Regions from separate parts of the Tissierella sp. genome, predicted to be linked through region 1. Evidence: a T-box and tRNA genes for the amino acid it is inferred to sense, from the RefSeq annotation. Region 1 holds a T-box; the other holds one or more tRNA genes.
What was found. A T-box is a leader RNA that pairs with one kind of tRNA and senses whether it is charged. The one in region 1 lies ahead of argS (arginine--tRNA ligase), so its partner is inferred to be a tRNA-Arg.
Positions count from the first base shown of each region.

Region 2: it encodes a tRNA-Arg, which carries the amino acid that the T-box ahead of argS (arginine--tRNA ligase) is inferred to sense. The anticodon was not compared.

Region 1 covers NZ_JAVKTS010000003.1:2,884-10,519, reverse strand. Annotated here, with positions in the region: gene RIN63_RS07630 (endonuclease MutS2) at 1-52, shown strand, start outside; gene RIN63_RS07625 (MerR family transcriptional regulator) at 290-1,507, shown strand; gene RIN63_RS07620 (hypothetical protein) at 1,621-2,229, shown strand; T-box leader at 2,374-2,578, shown strand; gene argS (arginine--tRNA ligase) at 2,620-4,320, shown strand; gene RIN63_RS07610 (hypothetical protein) at 4,325-5,284, shown strand; gene RIN63_RS07605 (hypothetical protein) at 5,299-5,493, opposite strand; gene RIN63_RS07600 (DUF4080 domain-containing protein) at 5,647-7,416, shown strand; gene RIN63_RS07595 (hypothetical protein) at 7,417-7,636, shown strand, end outside.
Region 2 covers NZ_JAVKTS010000005.1:61,408-69,043, reverse strand. Annotated here, with positions in the region: gene RIN63_RS12425 (stalk domain-containing protein) at 1-199, opposite strand, end outside; gene RIN63_RS12420 (metalloregulator ArsR/SmtB family transcription factor) at 423-716, shown strand; gene RIN63_RS12415 (permease) at 751-1,755, shown strand; tRNA gene RIN63_RS12410 (tRNA-Ser) at 1,809-1,899, opposite strand; gene nhaC (Na+/H+ antiporter NhaC) at 2,081-3,499, shown strand; gene tadA (tRNA adenosine(34) deaminase TadA) at 3,580-4,032, opposite strand; tRNA gene RIN63_RS12395 (tRNA-Arg) at 4,044-4,120, opposite strand; gene megL (methionine gamma-lyase) at 4,319-5,515, opposite strand; gene RIN63_RS12385 (ABC transporter permease) at 5,657-6,784, opposite strand; gene RIN63_RS12380 (ABC transporter permease) at 6,771-7,636, opposite strand, start outside.

The sequences.
Region 1 (7,636 bases):
AGGTGTATATGGTGAAGGCGGAGACGGAGTTACAATAGTTGAAGTTAAATAAGTGATTTATAAAAAGTCTTAAAAAAGATGCGTTTCATAACTGATAAATCAGTTATGAAGCGCATCTTTTTATTTAGACACTATCTTTTGAAATAGCTCATCTATCTATACAATAAATATTGTTGGCAGATAAGCTAAAGGATCTATAAATAGTATTTTGATACATTTTTTCATATCAAAACTAGGGATACATAAATTGCCATTTTATGATATTATTATAATATTAGGTGGTGATTTAGTGAGAATAGGAAAATTCGCTGAAAGTAACAATCTTACAATAGATACTGTTAGGCATTATATGGAGTTGGGATTGATTATACCTGAAATGCAGGGAGGACAATATCATTTTGATGATAGATGCAAATCAGATCTAGAAGATATTTTGAACCTAAAAGATATGAGATTTACATTAAATGAAATAAAGGCTATACTCATATTTCGAAGGTTTGGAAATCTCACTCCATATGAACAAAATCAATATTATAAAACATTTTTTGATAATAAATATAAGAGTATAGAACAGGAAATAGGTAATCTTAAAGAAATTAGAGATAATCTTAAATTTGAAATACAGGAGTTAAACAATTGTAAAGAAAAACCTAGAAATAAAATTGGTATTGATTTTAGAAATTTGAATATATTTAAATGTTTGCAATGCAAAGATGATTTAATTCTCTTAAAAGGAAATATAGATAAAAATAAAGTAATTGATGGGGTTTTAAAATGCAAGTGTGGAGTGGAGTATAATATTGAAGATGGGATATTGATAATTAACGATGAGTTAAATCATAATGGATTTCAATTTGACTCTAATTATATAGAAGAATATATAAGCTCAACGGATATTGAATATTTAGATAATATGTATAAAAATTTAGAGTTGGTTTGTAAAAAAATAGATTTTGATGATTTTAAAAATAAAACAATATTAGAATTGGGATCTGGTGTTGGTTTTTTCTTAAGAAATATTTATAATGAACTGCCTGAGGATTCAATTTATATAGCTATTGATAATGATTTAGGCAGACATAAGTTTTTGAAAGGGATGCTGGAGACTATAGAATGCAATAAGAATATAATTTTCATATGTTCTGATTTTACCAAAATTCCTATACAAGATAAATCAATAGATGTTCTTGTTGATATTTCTGGAAGCAGTAATTATGCATTCTATAATGAGCATTTCTTATTAAACAAAATAGATAATTATGTTAAAAAGATTGCCTGTTTAATAGGTTCTTATATAATATTTAAAAATTTCAGTGTAAATAGTAAAATAGATGATAAATACAAAAAAGAGTTTATTCTAAATAATATAAAAGAAAAAATAAAAAATCTAGACTATAAGCCTATTTATGATAAACAATCCAGATCTTTAGAGAAGGGTGGAAGATACGAGGATTATTTTGTAAAAGGTGAAGAAGTATACTATTATTTTTATTATGGAAAAAGATAGGGTTGACCCTATCTTTAATTATATGTACAAATAAAAAGAATGAGAAAAGATATTGACATGGGCTATTGACTATTATTTAGGATGTTGTAGAGGAGTCTAAGGGAGGAGATTGTTTGAAAATGTCAATTAGCATTTTTATAAGTTATTTAGCATTGTATTTAGTGATTTATCTGCACGAGATTGGTCATGCACTTCTTTATTACAAATATGGATGTAAGAAGAACTGGTGGCAGGTAACTGTAAAGCCATATTTATTTTTCTCTACGCCTCTACCTGTTGATATGGAAAAGGCAAGATTACTAAATCGAAAACAAAATATTTTTATTGCATCTGGAGGAATTGGGATTAATTTAATTTTTGCTATGCTTACATTTCTTATTTTGCAAAGGATAAATCAAAACTATTATATTGGTTTATTTTTGCATCAATTTTTAACATTACACTTAGGTGAAGCTGTAAGTTATCTTATTATAGGTAATGTTTATTTAGTGAGCGATATGGAAGTAATAGCAAAATCAAAAGCAATCTTGAGACCACTCTATTTTGTATTTGGATTGTTTGTTGGACTTTTTTATATGCTGTTCTTAATCGGTATGCCTGAAGAATACAAGTCTATAATAGTTGCATTTAATGCTATGACAATTCTATGTATGGGTGTAGGTCGAATAGTATTTACAGTGATTCATAACAAAAGACTTAATAATCACCAATATGACAATTAGTTAGGTAAATTAAATAAGGGAAATTGTTGTTTTGGGATGTGAGTGAATAGCAATAGTATTAAAAAGTATATATTAATAGAATATTTTTAAATAAACCTTGTATTTATCTATCTAATATTGTATATTATATAGTAATAATTATATAACAATTCGTAGATTGAGAGAGTAAGGTATTTACCGTGGAAAAGCGAGCTGGGTTGGTGGAAGCCAGTACATAGGAAATATTTGAAGAGAACTCAGGAGAATATATCTGAAATGAGTAGGATATTACGCTAGTAGCGTTAAAATTTCGAGTGGGCATATATTATGCCAACAAGAGTGGTATCACGGGTTAGCTCTCGTCTCTTATTTTAGAGACGGGAGCTTTACTATTTTAAGGAGGTTGGGAAGATGTTAAATTTTAGAGAAGAAGTTGTTAAATTAATTCAGTCTGAAGTAGATGCTCTTACAGAAGAAGAAATATCTTCTTTAATAGAAGTGCCGCCATCATATGATATGGGTGATTACGCTTTTCCGGTATTTAGGTTAGCAAAAGCTTTTAGAAAGGCACCACCAGTTATTGCTGAGGAGTTAGCAGGAAAATTTGGGGATAATAAGTACTTTGAAAAGATAGAAAATAATGGACCATATCTAAATTTCTTTATTAATAAAGATAAACTTACTGAAAGTACTTTAAATGAGATTAAGGAAAAACAGACTAAGTACGGTTCTTCTGATATGGGAAATGGTAAAACTGTTATAGTTGAGTATTCATCACCAAATATCGCAAAGCCCTTCCATATAGGGCATATTAGAACAACTGTTATAGGAAATGCCTTATATAAGATATATACTTTCCTTGGATTTGATACAGTTGCTATTAATCACTTAGGGGATTATGGTACTCAATTTGGTATGCTTATTTCTGCATATAAGAAATGGGGCGATAGGAAAGCAATAGAAGCTGATCCTATAAATGAACTATTAAAACTATATGTTAGATTTAATGCAGAAGCTGAAGAAAAGGAAGAACTAAGAGATGAAGCTAGATACTGGTTTAAGGAATTAGAAAATGGCAATGAAGAAGCAGTAGCATTATGGGAATGGATTAGAGAGATAAGCTTACAAGAATTCAATAAGGTATATGATATGTTGAATATTAAATTTGATTCCTATGCTGGTGAATCCTTTTATTCTGACAAAATGCCTGCAGTAATCGAAGAATTAAAATCAAAAAATCTGTTAAAAGAATCAGATGGTGCATATTTAGTAGATTTGGAAGAGCATGGAATGCCACCAGCGCTTATAATGAAGAGTGATGGATCTACATTATATACTACAAGGGATATTGCAGCTGCTTTCTACAGGAAGAAAACATATGATTTCTATAAAAACATATATGTAGTAGCTTCTCAACAAAATCTTCATTTTAAAGCTTGGATGAAAGTAATAGAACTTATGGGGCATGAATGGGCAAAAGATTGTATCCATATTCCATTTGGAATGGTAAGTCTAGAAGATGGGACTTTATCTACTAGAAAAGGAAGAGTTGTATTCCTGGAGGATGTCCTAAATAAGGCAGTCAATAATACCCTCAATATAATAAATGAAAGAAATCCAAAACTAGAAAATAAAGATGAAGTAGCAAAACAAGTCGGTATAGGTGCAGTAATATTCCAAGAATTATTTAATCAAAGAATTAAAGATTATGTATTCTCTTGGGATAAGACCTTAAGTTTTGAAGGTGAAACTGGTCCTTATGTTCAATATACTCATGCAAGGATAAATTCACTTCTTGAAAGAGGAGAGTTTAATATAGATGACAATGTGGACTATAGCCTTTTAAGTACTGAAGAAGAGATAAATATTTCTAGACTTTTATATGATTTCCCAAGGGTAGTAGTAGATTCTATGGAAAAGAATGAACCGTATTTTATTACTAGACATATAATTGAAATAGCAAAGGCTTATAATAAATTCTATAATGCATGCCAAATAATTGTAGAGGATGTAGAATTAAAGAAAGCAAGACTTATGTTATCCTTTGCAGCTAAAACTGTTTTAAAGACAGGATTAGACTTACTTGGGATGAAAGCACCAGAAAGAATGTAGATATATGGAAATAATAGATCTAGAACAATTGTTGTTAAATGTATTTAAAGAAGACTTTAATAGAAATAAGAGATATAGTTATATATCACAATTAACTGTAATTGCAATAAAGGCATTAATGCCTATGGTAGATGAACATGGAATTAGGATAGACTATACTAGATTTGTAGAAGAATTAAAGCTATGGGTAAGTTACAGGAATGGTGAGAACTCTTCCTTGCTGAATACACAAGGAAGAGTAAATCCCGATATATATTGGAAAGAAAAAGATGATTCAATCATTAGTAGGATAATACCATTGGTATTAGTAAATCAGGAATATAGGGTAATTGAGGAAGAAGTAATAAAAAATGTAATGTTTTCAACAGGGAATTTGCAAAGTCTTTTTGATTCAATATATACTGGATACTTACTATATTTAGTCCTTAATAAGGAAGAAAATATAATAGACAAGCTTAAGGAAAATGCTATTGGCTTTTCTCAAAGAGAGTTTATAGATAAATATAAAAAGTATTATAGAATTGAAATATTAGATTATCCAGGAAAATTTAAAATAGAATTTGAAAAAGAAAGAATACATTTGTTAAATACTCTAAATGGAATTAAAAGCAATAGATTTGTATATTTAGAAGATTGCATAGATGTGTTGAACAAGGTAGAGCTAGAGACTTTTATAGGTAGCATCCTATATGATTTTATGTATTTGCAAAATCGAGAATATGATATTCCGAAGTTTTATACTAATCTTGGAAATTATGTTTTAAGACTACGAAAGTCTAGAATAGACCCTGCTCAATTGGTAATAAAGGAATATATTTTGCCAGATGTTTTTTCTTATACTGAGGGTGAGATATTTTTTCATTCCTTACTTGGTGATACAAAAGTAATAAAAAAAGAAGTAAAGGGCAATAGCCTTACTTCTCTAGTCCAGACAAAAACTGGTATGTACTTATTTAAAAGATAGACCCTTATATGGGTCTATTTCTTTAAATATTCTAGGAAATCTTTTTCGCCAATTTCCGCCAAAGAACTTAGCTCCTCAACTATACTATCTTTTAAAGCTAAAAAATCATCTATTTTAGTATTGTTGCCTGTATACTCCAAGGCCTCAATAATTAAAAGCATATCATCCTTAGACATTTCTTGAATAGAAATCTTATCAAACTCTCTCATGGATTATCTCCTTCCTCTTGTATTATACAATCTATTCTATAAGAATTTTGTCAAAAGTTCAATGGTTAATCTAAATATTTACTTATTTTATGGTGTATAAGACTAAAAAGTAGTGTTATAATGTATTTAATACAAAAAAAGGAAGGTATATAGATGAATGTAATATTAACTACATTGAATTCCAAATTTATTCACTCTTGTTTAGCCATTAGATATTTAAAGGAATTTGTTTCTGATATAATTGAAGCAGAAATAAAAGAATATACAATAAATCAAAGCTTAGATTCTATAGTTTCAGATTTATATAAGAGCAATCCAGATATTATAGGGTTCTCTACTTACATATGGAATTTATCAGAGACTTTAGAGATAGCACAAACCTTAAAAATTGTGAATCCTAAGATAAAGATAATGCTAGGTGGACCAGAAGTTTCTTTTGATGGGGAGAAGATTATTGAGGACAATCCCTTTGTTGATTTTATAGTATATGGTGAGGGAGAAGAGACCTTTAGGGAATTAATAGGGAATCTGATGGATAATAATGAAGATTATGCTAATATAAAGGGATTAATTTATAATCAAGAGAATAGAATTATTAAAAACTCTCCAAGACCTTTGATTAAGGACTTAAATATACTACCATCACCCTATAAAGACTTAGGTAATGAATTTGAAAACAAAATAATATACTTTGAAAGCTCTAGGGGATGTCCCTTCAATTGTGAATTTTGTTTATCATCAACCATTAAAGGGGTAAGGTATTTTGAAATAGAGAGAGTAAAGGAAGAGTTAAACAATTTAATAGAAGCTAAAGTAAGGCAGGTCAAATTTGTAGATAGAACCTTCAACGCAAATAAGGAATATGCAATAGAGATAATGAATTTTATTATAGATAAGAATCCAGAAAATATTAATTTTCATTTCGAGGTCACAGCACATTTACTGGATCGAGAGATGATGGACTTCTTATCCACTGTAAAGGAAGGCCTATTTCAATTTGAAGTAGGTGTGCAGTCAACTAATGTGGACACAATAGAGGCAATTGGGAGAATTACTGATTTTAATAAACTAAGAGAAATCACTAAGGAGATAAAATCATATAAAAACATTCATCAACATTTAGACCTAATTGCTGGACTTCCTTACGAAGGATATAGTTCATTTAAGAAATCATTTAATGATGTATATGAAATTAGACCTGAGAAGATACAATTAGGATTTTTAAAATTACTAAAGGGTTCGGGCCTAAGAAAAGATCAAGACAAATATGGATTTATGTATTTAGATAAGCCACCATATGAGATATTAGAGAATGATTTTATAAAATATATGGATATACTTAAATTAAAATCTATAGAAGATTTAGTAGATAAATATTATAATGAAGGGTATTTTGAAAATTCTTTAGAATATATAGTCATTAATCATTATGACAATGCATTTGATTTCTATGAGGATTTCTCTTTGTTCTGGGAAGCAAATGAATATAATAAAGTTTCCAACAGTAGAAATAGATTATATGAAATATTAATAGAGTTTTATAAACATAAAGAGTTTCATGATCTTAATGTATTTATTGAACTGTTAAGGTTTGATTTTATTAAAAACAATAAAGATTCTAAAATGCCTATAGGTATGAAGCCTGTTGAAGGAGATTTAGATCAAAAGAGTATTCATGAAATATTAAAGGATGAAAGAGTAATTAGAGAATATTTGAAAGAGTACGAAGACATACCAACTAAAAAAGTAATTAAGAATGTAGCTTTTGGAACATTTGAAGTTGACATTTTTAAAATAATTAATAATGGCTATAATTATAAGGATGAAGATAATCAAGTAAATATATTATTCCATTATCAAAAGGGAGTAATAAATAGATGTAAGACCTATGATATTAGCCATATAATAAAGGAGCTGATTTAATTGGAAATTTTACAAGATTTTTTATTAATCAATAAAAAAACTATAAAGAAGACAATCACTAGTCTATTAAGTAATTTGCCTATTATTCTTACTGGAATCGTATATATAGCAATAAATCTTGTTATATATAGAGTTGTCTTGACTTTGTTTACAGGGGTATTATCCATATTTGCTGGAATCATTTTAGCTATATTTAGTGCAAGTATGATTTCCAACTATT
Region 2 (7,636 bases), on a different contig from region 1:
TATCACCAAGCTGACCTTCATAATTACCACCAAAACCCCATAGACTACCATCACTTTTAATAGCCATTGAATGATTATTACCAGCAGCTACTTTTATTACCTTTAAGCTTTCCTGATCCATAGCTCCTGCTATGTTTAAATTCATGTTCATAAATATCAGTGTAATAGCTATAACTATTACTACCAGTCTCTTCTTCATACTTATCCCTCCAATAATAGACATTACATATAATCTACAGGTTCAATTCTACTGGATCTGTTTGTTAAATTATCTGTTTCTATATAGAATATCATAAAATGGTAGAATACTCCATATTTGGCACAACAATATTAACAACATATTGATATCTATCTATGTGTGTTATATTATTAGATATAGATAGATATCAATGTATTAAAGGTATTTATAGGAGGTGGAAATATTGGTTAAGGATTATAATAAATATGCCTTGTTTTTAAAAGCACTAGGTGACGAAACGAGAATGAAGATATTTGATATGCTCTCTAATGGAGAATTATGTGCTTGTAATCTCTTGGAAAAATTTAACATCACACAACCTACCCTTTCATATCATATGAAAATCTTATGCGAATCAGGTCTTGTCAATGGCAGAAAAGATGGAATATGGATGAAGTATACAATAAATAAGGATAGCTTGGAACTATTGAGAAATTTATTCAATGATATTAGTTCCAGTCTTGTAAAACCTCATTAATTAATAAAAAAACATATTAAAGGATTTGATATATATGATTATATTAAAATGGTTAAATGCCCAATTACTTAAAATGGAATGGCTCTTTGAACTAGTTAGACTCTTAGTTGAAAACATCTTTGGACTAAGTATGGAAAGTCGATTAGGCAATAGTATTCACTTCTTTATCTATGATGTAATAAAAATATTTATCTTGCTCTCTGTCTTAATATTTGGTATTTCCTATATCCAGTCTTTTTTCCCACCAGAGAGAACTAGAAAGATCCTAGGCAGATTTAATGGTATTACAGCCAATATACTATCTGCTTTGCTTGGTACAGTAACACCTTTTTGCTCCTGCTCCTCAATTCCACTTTTTATTGGATTTACCAGTGCAGGACTACCAATAGGAACTACTTTTTCATTTTTAATTTCTTCACCCTTAGTTGATTTGGCATCAATTATTTTGCTGGCTAGTATATTTAACTGGAAAATAGCTCTAGCGTATGTGGTAGTTGGTGTAATACTTGCAGTTGCTGGAGGAACCATAATTAGCAAATTGAAGTTAGAGAAATATGTTGAGCCTTTTGTCTTTAACAATCCAGTTCTTGATATGGAGCAGGAAAAATTGACTGTTAAAGATAGGATTAATTTTTCAAAAGACCAGGTCCTAGATATTATTAAAAAGGTATGGTTATACATCCTTATAGGTGTTGGAATAGGTGCAGCTATTCACAACTATATTCCTGAATCCTTTATTTCAGCCATACTTGGTCGTGATAAATGGTATTCAGTTTTAATAGCTACTTTTGTAGGTATACCTATGTATGCAGATATATTTGGTACTTTACCTATTGCAGAAGCTTTAGTAATGAAGGGAGTAGGATTAGGAACAGCATTATCATTTATGATGGGAGTAACAGCACTTTCCCTTCCTTCAATTATTATGCTTTCAAAGGTTGTTAAGAAAAAACTCTTAGTTGTTTTTGTTGGTGTAGTGTCATTGGGTATACTTATCATAGGCTATACTTTTAATATATTTGGATATTTATTTATGTAAAAAAGGCTTTAGACAAATTAACTTGTCTAAAGCCTTTTTAATTATATTATATTTGGCGGAGAGAGAGGGATTTGAACCCCCGGCACAGCGTAACTGCGCAATGGTTTTCGAGACCACCACCATCAGCCTCTCGGACATCTCTCCATGATTATACTCAAATATTATATCATAGTAGCCTTCAAATTAATAGATAGCAAAAAATGAGGCTTTTCCCAAAAAGGAATAAAATTATTAAATTGTACGAATACTTTAGATACATTGACAATACAATATCTTTTTTTATAATCAAATAGGGTTTTAGACACTAAGGAGGAGATTTACAAAGATGAAAGAAAAAAAGATAGCCCGGAAGCCATATTTATGGGAGGCTCTAATATCATTCGGATTTTTAATTGCAGTCATGGCAACTAGCATTATTAAATATGGCGCTGATCCACATATACCCATGCTAATAGGTACATTTTTTGCTGTAATTATTGCACTAAAGATTGGGTTCACCTGGAGTGAAATTGAGAAATCAATGTTTGATGGTATTTATCAAGCATTACAAGCAGTAATAATATTATCCATTATTGGTATTCTTATTGGCTTGTGGCTAATCTCTGGTGTTGTGCCCAGTATGATATATTATGGATTAGCAATATTAAAACCTGGTATTTTCCTAGTTGCAACTGTTCTAATTTGTTCTGTAACATCCTTAGCCACAGGTACTAGTTGGGGTACAGCAGGTACAATTGGTATTGCACTGATGGGTATTTCTACAGGATTAGGTATTCCAGCTCCAGTAGCTGCAGGAGCAATTATTTCCGGTGCATACTTTGGAGATAAAATGTCTCCTTTATCTGATACAACTAACTTAGCACCAGCAGTTTCAGGTACTGATGTATTTACACATGTTAAAGGTATGATACCTACTACATTAGTTTCTTACACTATTACTTTAATTATATTCTTGATAATGGGTTTTAATTATGCAAATAGCAATACGGATGTTTCCTCTATTAATGCAATAAGGGAAGGAATTGCAGCTAATTTTAATATCTCTCCAATATTATTGCTACCACCATTATCTGTTATCGTTGCCATGGCATTAAAAATGCCTGCTATCCCCGGTATAACAGTGGGAATTGTCTTAGGCGGTATACTTGGAGCTATAATGCAGGGAGTTGATTTAGGAAGTTTGTTATCTGCAGCTTATGGTGGTTATGAGTCTCAAACAGGAATACAATTAATAGATGAGCTTCTATCAGCTGGTGGCTTGATGGGTATGATGTATTCTATCTCCCTTACAATAATAGCCATGATGTTTGGTGGTATTATGGAAAAGACTGGACAATTAGAGGTTATAGTACATGCAATATTGAAAAAAGTCAAATCTGTAGGCGGATTAGTTGCAACTACAATACTTACATGTATATTTAGTAATATTACTATGCCGGAGCAATATATAGCAATAGTTGTTCCTGGCAGAATGTATGCAAGGGCATATAGAGAAAAAGGCCTTCATCCTAAACTATTATCTAATACACTTGAAGGAGCTGGTACGGTTACTTCTGCATTGGTGCCATGGAATACTTGCGGTGCTTTCCTATATGGGGTATTAGGTGTAACAGCATGGGAATATGCAAGATATGCATTCTTTAATTATTTAACACCTTTGATTATTGTAATTTTTGCTTTTACAGGTCTATTTATATATAAAATTAAAGATGATCCTACTACTGTAATAGGTTTTGAAGAATAAAAAACTCCCTCTGGGAGTTTCTTATTTAAATGTAAAATTTATAACTAAATCAAAATTTTAGTAAAGCTGTTCTAAGTAAACTATTTGTTTTTCCTAAGCTCTTTAAAAAAATCTGAAATTATACTGCTGCATTCATCTTCTAATACTCCAAATTCCACTTCTAATCTATGGTTAAATTTAGGATGATTAGTTAAATCCTCTACAGTACCGCAACAACCTCTCTTAGGGTCTCTTGTACCTATGACTAGTCTATCTATCCTAGAATTGACTATGGCTCCAGCACACATGGCACAAGGCTCTAGAGTCACATACATGGTACAGTCCATAAGCCTCCAAGCGTCAAGATACTTACTTGCTTCTTTTATGGCAAGTATTTCTGCATGGGCTGTTGGATCTTTCGTGGTTTCCCTTTTATTATATCCTCTGCCTATTATCTCTCCATTATAAACAATAATAGCACCTACGGGAACCTCGTAGATGCTAGTTGCTTTTGTTGCTTCTTCTAAAGCTTTTCTCATATAAAAAATATCCATTAGTATCACCTTGGTGTACTGGAGAGGAATCGAACCCCCGGCCTACGCCTTAGGAGGGCGTCGCTCTATCCTACTGAGCTACCAGTACATAGTTTACTCATATATTTTATACTATTTCTATGTAGATGTCAAAGGGATATTTTCCTAAAAAGCAGAAAACATCCCAAATAACCATATTTTATAATACTTTAATATCTATTTACTTTATCAGAAAAATTCAGTTACTATTAATGCGAACTTATTTAAACTTATTACTTGTGTCTCTCAGATATAGGCGCCTTTTCTTCTATAGGTTATTTAATGCCATATCTAAATCATTTATGATATCTTCAACATCCTCTAGTCCTACTGATAATCTAACTAAGCCCTCTTTTATATCACATGCTAATCTTTCTTCTTCTGTATATGGTGAGTGTGTCATGGATGCTGGATGTTGAATTAAAGTCTCTGTATCACCTAGACTAACTGCCAAGGTACAAAGTTTAACTGTATTCATCAATTTCTTACCCGCTTCTATTCCACCCTTTACTTCAAATGCAATCATAGCTCCTGGTAATTTCATTTGTTTTTTTGCTAATTCATATTGAGGGAAACTCTTTAATCCAGGGAAGGAAACATTGTCTACTGCTGGATGAGCTTCTAAAAACTCTGCTACCTTTTGAGCATTTGCACAGTGCTTTTCCATTCTAAGATCTAATGTTTTCATTCCTCTATTAATTAAAAATGCATCAAAAGGACTAAGTACAGAGCCTGTTAAATCTTTTATTCCAACTAATCTAACTTGATCAATGAACTCCTTGGTTCCAACAGCAAATCCAGCTATAACATCTCCATGTCCATTTAAGTACTTTGTAGCTGAATGCACTACAACATCTGCACCTAAGTCAAGAGGTCTTTGTAAATATGGTGTACAATAAGTATTATCAACTACAACTATACAATCTTCCTTTTCATGGGCTATTTTAGAAATAGCTTCTATATCTGAAATATTCATGTTAGGATTTGCAGGAGTTTCTAAGTATATGACTTTAGTATTTTCTCTCATGGCATTTTTTATGTTTTCAGGATTAGATGTATCTACAAAGGTTACATCTATATTGAACCTTGATAGACCATGATTAAAAAATGCAAAGGTACATCCATATAAAGTTTTAGCTGCTATCATATGGTCTCCAGCACTTAAAGCTGTCCAAATAACTGAAGTTATAGCTCCCATACCTGAACCCATGGAGACACAAGCCTCAGCATTTTCCAAGGCAGTCAGCTTTTCTTCTACCTGAGTATTAGTTGGGTTTCCTAATCTAGAATAAATGTATCCATCTTCTTCCAGTGCAAATCTTCTACCACCTTGCTCTGCATTATCAAATATAAATGTAGATGTTTGAAAAATAGGTGTAGCTAATGCTCCAAATTCATTTTTTTGATACCCTGCATGGACTGCCTTTGTTGAAAACTTCATATTCCTCAGTTCTTCCTTATTCATTATAATCCCCCTCTAAAATATTATAATAGAAAAAAACCTAGCTCTAAACCCCCGACAATATTGCCATTAAATGTCATCTTGATTATAACATATTAATAGAAAAAAATCTTAGACTTTGCTAAGATTTTATCTATCTTTTTATTAAACTTTTTGCCTCGCTTTAGAAAAATATAAGCCAATTAATAGGAAAGCCATGGCAAATAATAATTGAATAAAGAGTTCATATTTTACATCTACGAAAGAATTAATATTCGTCTCATTTATCCTTACAAAATAATATGTTGGAAAGAACTTAGCTATTGTAAGAACTTTTTCCCCTAAAAACTCCTGTGGAACCATTACTCCTGATATAAATGAAGTTCCAAGACCTAATACTGTACTCAAACCAGTTATAATGAATTTATCGCTTGTTATATTATTTATTAAGAAAGTAAGACATAGAATTGAGAGTGAAAAAACACCTAAATTTACTACATATTTCAAAAAATCTACTTCAGGAATATATTTTCCCTTTAGAGCAATGGATCCCAATATAAATATTAGTGTAATAAGACTTGCTATTGTTAACTGCCCTAGATACATTTCCTTATTAAACTTTAGAAATCTTATTGAAGATATTTTTCTTCGAGTATCAACATTCTTATCTGTGAATTCAGTCATTACAAGACCTATTACTGAAATATACAAGCCCATTGTTATATAAGCAGTGAAATTGAAATAAAACTTAAACCATGTATTTGCTTTTTGATTTACATCATTATTGTCAGTGTTCACCAATTCTACTTCTATACCTTCTTCTAATGCAATATTTACATTAGATAGATTATACTCACCATTTTCATAGCTTGCATTAGCAAAAGAAAGAAATTTGCTAATTTGATTTTCAATTTGATAAGATCCTATATTCCTATCATCTCTATATATTTTAATTGATTCTTCCTTATTTATTGCTTTTTCATAAAAATCTTCTGGAATAATAACTATGACATCTGCTATCTGTAAAAAAATCTGTTCTTTCATATATTTTTCATCTGATTTTGTGTCAATTATATTATTCTTTTTTCCGAGGTAATCTACTAATTCCTTAGACAATTCACTATCACTATTATTAACTATTGCAATATCTAACTTTGTTTCAGTAAAATCAGTTTCCCTCTGTGCACTGCTACTACCATTTAAAATTGATAAAATAAAGAAAATTATTATATAGGAAAGTATAATTCCTCTATTTTTTAATGCTACTTTAATAAAATACTTATATACTGTCATAGGTCTTCCTCCTTAAAAATATATAGGATAAAAGGATTAAAATTATGCAATAAGAAGATAAGGAAACTATTCCTTTCACTGCTCCATCAGTGTTTTGTAGTAGATTTATTCTATATAAATTATTAGTTATTATACTAATAGGATTTAATTCTGCAACTATCGGAAATTTTTCTTCTATTAATATCTTTATATCTGGTGACATCATTCCTGCTAAAAACGAAAGAAACAATGTAACAATAACCCCTAAAATCATCTTTACATTTGTGCTTTGCTTATTAGATGCGCCAACGAATATTCCGAGAGCTACTCCAAATAAGTTCCCAATTATTATAAAAATAGCACTATAGTTCATTTCTGTGAATAAATCAACTTTTAGAATATATTTTATAAAAATAAGCAATATTGCATTGGAAAGCATATTTATAATCAATGAGACTAGGACTCCTGCAAATAGAAAATCATTCTTTCTAAGAGGGGTAATGTTGATTCTCTTACCTACATTTGTTAAATTTGCTTGGATTAAGCTTACAGTTTCAATCCCAGAAAAAACTCCATAGGTGGAAACCATTGCAATCAATGTATAAAATATAATAATTATTGAATCAGCCTTTTGATTTTTATCTTCAACATAATCTACAGAAAAGTCAAAGTTCTCCATTGGAACATCTAATTTTCCCATCTGTTTTATTTGGTCAAGGATTTCCTTAACTATGGTTTGATTGATTCCCGATTTACTGACTAATAAATTTAGATCATTATCTATAAATCCTTGAATTTCTTCATTATCTAGTTTTTCTACTACATCGTCTTCAGAGACCTTATGAAGATTAATAAATTCAATTTCTTCCAATA